DNA from 2 places in the Anaerosinus gibii genome. Region 1 is predicted to be linked to the other one. Evidence: riboswitches for the same ligand, from Rfam matches in the RefSeq annotation. Region 1 holds a riboswitch; the other holds the start of a gene.
The links. Region 1 has a riboswitch for cobalamin ahead of P3F81_RS00655 (TonB-dependent receptor). Riboswitches for the same ligand answer to the same signal wherever they lie in the genome.

Region 1 (3,213 bases):
TCGCAGGATTCCTTTATGGCGTAATCAACCTTCTCTTTAACCCTTATATTTTACATCCTGTACAAGTATTATTTGACTATCCGCTTCCTTATATGGCAATTGGCCTTGCAGGATACTTCCCTAATCGCCTTTTTCTCAGTACTACGCTTGCTATTATAGGTCGGTTTATTTGTCATTTCATCTCTGGTATTGTCTTTTTTGCCTCTTATGCGCCCGAAGGAACTTCCCCCTATTTTTACGCTTTTATTTTTAATGCCAGCTATCTATTCCCAGAGCTTATCATTACTTTAATTTTATTGAAACTGCTTCCCCTAAAAAATTTAATGCAACAGGCAAAATAAAATAGATAAAAGGGCTGTTGCACTAGCGAAATTTTTCGCAGGCAACAGCCCTTATCTTATTTTTTAACGACGACGATTATATACATTCTCGTCTTCATTTTTTCTGCTTTTAAACTTATCCCAAAGTGTTTTTCCTAACAAAATTACGCCACCAAAAATAAGTACATTAAGCATCAAGCCCATAATATCTGACATAAAACCATTCATGCCAAACATGCTTCCTAACATGCTGCCAAGCATCATACCACCAGCGAATATCCCTATATTACGCATCATTCCACCAAATGGTGAAGCTGATTTCGTTGCAGCGCTATTTACTGCACTGCTTTGCGCTTTCGAGTTTGCCGCAGGTGCTTTATCACTATAACTGTTTGCTGGCGCTGATTCTTTATAGCCATCCTTTTGTGGCTGAGTTTTATTCACTGGTGCTTTTTGCGTAGTTTTTGGTGCAGACATTTTTATTTTACTCCCACCAATCGCTGCATAACTCACTGTATAAACACTAAAAAAACATAACAACAAAATAGCAAATACTCTACAAAATTTCATCTTATTCCTCCTGATGCGCTTTAATATCTTCTGGAAATGCATAAATTTCTGATAATGTTGGTAATTCACCTGACAAATAACGATCAATATCGTGAACATCAATATAAAAAGAACAGTTCACTTCCAAGTATCCTTGTTCTTTTCCTCCACTCACATTACGAATCGCCATTAATCGTTCTCTTAGCGCCAACGTTTCCTCTTGGCCCGCAGTCACATCCAAGCGAATCAAAGGAACTCCATATTCCCTAAGTACATCATGCAAAGTCAATCGTTCTGACATCGAATCCTCCATTAAAATAAATTTTGCTACTTTAATTACACTTCGTTCTTCCCTAACTATTTTCCTCTAGAATTTATTTACTAAACATTTATTTCCACAGTGAAAATTCATCTCTCTTATGCAACCTTTGCTTTTCCCTGCTCCCAAGCTGATAAAATCGCAAAGTTATTACAATACATCGCTTGGCAAATACGCTTTAATACCATCAATCTCAATCATTATTCCCGCATACGCCGTTATCGGAAACACAGTAAACATACAAATATCTACTACAACTTTTAGCAAAAAAGATTTTTCATCTATACCCCTCCAAGCATTTTTTATGCCTATAGATTACTACATAAAATATAAAAATTCTATTTTTTACTAGACATTATGATTATTTATGATATAATATGCAATTGTATTTAGCAATCGAATATTTAGGAGCAAGGTGCCCGTTTAGGGCTTAATAGGGAAATCGGTGCAATACCGATGCGGTCCCGCCACTGTAATAGGGAGCAAATCCATATGATGTCACTGAAGCGTATGCTTTGGGAAGGCTTGGATAAGCGATGAACTAGAGCCAGGAGAACTGCCTGCTTAACAATTACCGTTGACCTACGAGCGATAGGGAGGGAATTTTTAGGGCAGTATTTTTTCTGTTTAAAAATATAACTTCTTCTGTGGTTTTACGCAGAAGAAGTTTTTTTATTCATTAGCATCTATTTTTTCGCTGTTTTGCCCTCTTAATATTTCGTTATTTTTCTACGGTAAGAGGCAAAATTAACAACACAAGGAGATTTCCAAATGAGAAAGAAAAACATAGCGATTATGATTTTAACAGCACTTACATTATCTACGACAGTTCAAGCTGCACCAACGGAGGAATTGGATGAATATTCATTAGATACTGTGATTGTTACAGCAACACGAACAAGTGAAAGCATAAAAAATGTTCCGGCAAATGTTACTGTAATCACTACCAAAGATTTAGAAAAGAAACAAATTTTTAGCGCACGCGAGGCACTGCAAAACGAAGTTGGTTTTTATTTATCACCAACGGCGGAAACGAAAAACGGCTTATCACTGCGTGGATTTAGCGGTCAAGATATTCTTGTTTTATATGACGGTCAACAAATTAACTCCGCTTTTGACGGTAGTATCGCCTGGGATTCCATTCCGCTAAATAAAATCGAACGCATCGAAATCGTTAGAGGTGCCGGATCATCACTCTATGGTGGTCATGCTGTTGCCGGTGTTATCAATATTATTCCCAAAGAATCCACTGGCGAAACGAATGTTGATATGAACGTATCTTATGGCAGTAACAATACATGGAAGCGCGGCATAAACATAGATGGTGCAGTCAATGACGATCTTTCTTTTAACATCGGTTATCAAAAACGCTCTACGCAAGGATATCGCGGCTATTATAAAACGGCCTCTGGAAAGACTACTGGTTCTTCCTCTTCAACCGCTGACCTTCCAACGTTAGGAAGCGGACAATATGTGATTGGCGGTCGCGGTGAAAAATCGAAAATCAGTGAAGATTATTTTGTCGACTTCACCTACGATATTGACGATAATCGTTCAGTAAAATACTCTTATACACACAATAATTATAATTACGCTTATAACAATCCTTTTAGCTATATTTACGATAGCGCTGGGAATCAGATATTCAAAGGAACGATCCTTACACAAGATGGCAACTATGTAACCATTAAGCCTTCCGACTACCTTGGTTATATTGGTGAACGCGAACAAGATATACATAAAATAAACTACCGTGATGATGAAAATCAAATTAAAATTGGCATTGGTATGACTGATTTGAAGAAAGAAGGCTATAGCTCTGCCGATTCATCCGCCACCTCTACTGATTGGGATGGGAAAGGTAGTTTGGCAAGTTATCCAAGCAAAAATTATAATTTTGATTTCCAAAAAACATGGGAATTTGATAAACATAATGTGATTGCCGGCTTCGCTTGGATGAAAGAAAAAATGACTTATACCTCTTACGGCTTGACCAATTGGAACGATTGGAATTCTATTTCTTCG
Region 2 (3,213 bases), 1.2 Mb from region 1:
CTCATCACCTAAACGAATCGCTGAATCAAAGGGTTGCACTTCTAAACTGTCAATACCACCAACAACCGCAGAAAAGGCTTCTGTTGTTGTTCTAAGCATATTTACATATGGATCATATACTGTTTTATTAAAGTTCGCAGTACATGCATGAATAATCATTTTTTGTGCTTCTTTATCACCGCCAAAACTTTCAACAACTTTAGACCATAACTGTCTTGCTGCTCTAAGTTTTGCAATTTCCATAAAGAACATTGCACCTAATGAAAAAGTAAATTGCATTTGTTTCGCAATTGTATTTATCTCTAGTCCACGTTTTTGTAATTCACGAATATAAGTAATCGCCGTAGCCAAAACATAACCTAATTCTTGAACAGCACTAGCTCCACCATCGCTATACACTTGCCCATCCAAGATAATCGTTCTTAACTCTGGCACATTTTTTTCTGTCCATTTCACTGTTTTTGCAAGTTCATCGAATAAATCATCTAACGATGCAGATAACTCCCCTTTTGCTACCAATACACCAATTGGATCAGCACCAATACAGCCATGTACATCAGTAAGTTTCTGAGAATTCGCTTTTAACATTGCACTGAGCATACTAATCATCAAGCTATTATTTGCACCACAATTGACATATAATTGATACTTTCTCAAATCCAATCCAGCAAAAACTTCGTACATATCTTGAATCGTACTGATTGATACACCACCCTTTTGAATTTGCTTGTCAATCTTATCACCATTTTGTCCTTGTTTTGTAAGTGCATCAAGTTTAATATTGATGGCAGTTGCACCTTTTTCCAACTCATGTTTAATTAATTTGTTTAATTCAGCTGGAATAACATCATCCATTTGTTGCGCAATAAGCCAAGGCTTTGTTATATAGCCCCCCTCATGTGTTCCCCGCATATAATTTTCCATGCCAGGCAAGTTTGATAATTCTTCTGGATTCGGTGCCATTTCCATAGTATACATTGGCTCTAAAGTAATGCCCTCATAGGTTTTCGTAAACAATTTTTTCTCGAAACTGCCACCTTTTAACGTAGCAATTGCTTCTTGTTTCCACTCCTCATAATCAGGAGCAACAAACTCATCAAAGCTAACCTTTGGAAGTTCAGCTTCTTGCAGCTCTTTTTCTTCTGTTTGTTTCATATTCCTAATCCTTTCTTGTAGCATACTGGTAACCTATTAAAGAGTTTTTATTAAAAAGGGAAGACAAGAGTGCCTCCCCCTTGTTTGAAAAAGGATGTCTCCGAGCGGAAACATCGGGCATACGCCCAGTACAATAAAAAATAAATATATGAGCAATGTTCTCCACCAAAGCTAAGAAGCGGAGAAAACTTTTTGACTAAAATAAAAAATCCTTCTTTGCCTACAATTGCAAAGAAGGATTTAAAGTTAATATATATTTACTAAATAAAAATCTCGACAAATATAAGTCGAGATAAATAGATTTAGAAATCTATAAATCTCCTTCCCATCGCTCGCAGGTCAAACGGTGATTGTTAATTAGGCAGTTCTCCTGGCTCTAGTTCATCGCTCGCTCAGTCTTCCCAGAATTTTTTCCAGTGACATTTGTTGAGTTCGCTCCCTAATACAGTGGCGGGACCGCGTTGGCATTTAACCAAACTTCCCTATTAAGTCCTTTCGGACACCTAATTCTATATATGAAATTTTATTTACTCTCATAAACAAGGCTTATCTTATCACTATGATTTATTTATGTCAATAGTGTTTGCGTATATTTTTTTACAAAAATTCTTATTTTACCAACAAATTTATGCAAACTAACATAAAGTTATTTAAAAATCTGAATTTGCCCGCACCACTTTTTCCATTCCAACGTCCCAGTAACAATAATATTAGGTGGCGTTCCAATCATCGTCATAATCCCACCAAACCCAGCAGCAAATGCTAGTGGCATCAACTGCCTAGATACAGGGATTTTCGCAACTGAACAAATGCCAATAATAACATCAGTCGTTCCTTTATTAGAACGAATAGAGGACAATATCGCGGCAACTAACATAATCGCAATCATTAGCTTATTTTCACTTTTTCCAGAGCCTTTTACGACGATATCGCCAATTTTCTGTGTGAATGAATCGAATCACATAGCCAAAAAAGCATAACACAAAAAATATAATGGACATGTTGACTGCTATATTTAAAAACGGATTTGTCGTCACTGGTTGCATATTACTTTCACCTCAATAATCATTTTAAAATTGCATAAAAAAACATATCTCTGCTAATCATTGAGATTGCCAAAAGCATCTATCCCATTATACAGTGGTGTGGATGATGGTGGAAAAGCATATGCTGTCAAAATGGAAAGGATCCATAGAGGTAACACACATAAAAAGTTGATGACGATTTTTTTATTTTTCTTTTCATAGTTTCCCCCTTTTCACTTTTTTGCAGATTTGCATTATCTTCTGCTCCGTTTTTGTATACAAATAAGTACTTCTTACAGAAATAAACTTCCTTATTATAATCTATGAAAAGAAGAATAAATTGGAAACAATCATTTTTAGGTTCTTCATCCTTTATCCGATGATTAACCTGCTCTAAGACTCCCATCTTCTACAAGCGGGAGTTATATCCATAGAGCACAGGCGAGCGACTAAATCCCTGGATAACGATTTCTAAAATTCAGATGGAGTTAAAACTCCATCTGAATTAAGAACTCTATTTATAAATATTGCTTTTATAGATGGTTATAACTATCTATAGGAGGTGATTTGATTGAGTCATATTGATATCAAAAAAACAATGGAGCAAACACTTTGTCAAAAGCAAGAGGAAATTAGAAACTACCAACGATTTTCACATGCATTTGATGACCCAGAAGCTGCAAAAATGTTTGCACATTTTGCAGAAGCAGAAATGTTGCATGCAACACAACTTATTGATATGCTAAAAAAATTCAATTAAAAAGCATAGTAAAATACGCCCAAGAGTTTATTCTCTTAGGGCGTATTTTTATCCGATCGATCATGTATCTCGGTAAGAGTTACAACTCCTACTGAGGCAGCTTTGTTTATCATTTGTCGTTTCAGTATGAACATGCTACAATGATATTCATCTACAAAGAAAAGAGGTTTAGCTGTGCAATTTATTAAAGAACTCCATCATTATCTACCAATAAACGAACAAGAAATCTCAGATAAAAAAGCGATGAGTCTAATGATTGAAAAATTTCCCGAT

Region 2: another riboswitch for cobalamin. It lies ahead of P3F81_RS07880 (methylmalonyl-CoA mutase family protein); the one in region 1 lies ahead of P3F81_RS00655 (TonB-dependent receptor).

The regions. Positions count from the first base shown of each region.
Region 1 is NZ_CP120678.1:150,759-153,971, reverse strand. Features, by position in the region: gene thiT (energy-coupled thiamine transporter ThiT) at 1-341, shown strand, start outside; gene P3F81_RS00665 (DUF2076 domain-containing protein) at 405-890, opposite strand; gene P3F81_RS00660 (hypothetical protein) at 892-1,170, opposite strand; cobalamin riboswitch at 1,584-1,766, shown strand; gene P3F81_RS00655 (TonB-dependent receptor) at 1,960-3,213, shown strand, end outside.
Region 2 is NZ_CP120678.1:1,656,070-1,659,282, forward strand. Features, by position in the region: gene P3F81_RS07880 (methylmalonyl-CoA mutase family protein) at 1-1,155, opposite strand, end outside; cobalamin riboswitch at 1,499-1,677, opposite strand; gene P3F81_RS07885 (SLC13 family permease) at 1,802-2,044, opposite strand; gene P3F81_RS07890 (ferritin family protein) at 2,752-2,940, shown strand; gene P3F81_RS07895 (NUDIX hydrolase) at 3,115-3,213, shown strand, end outside.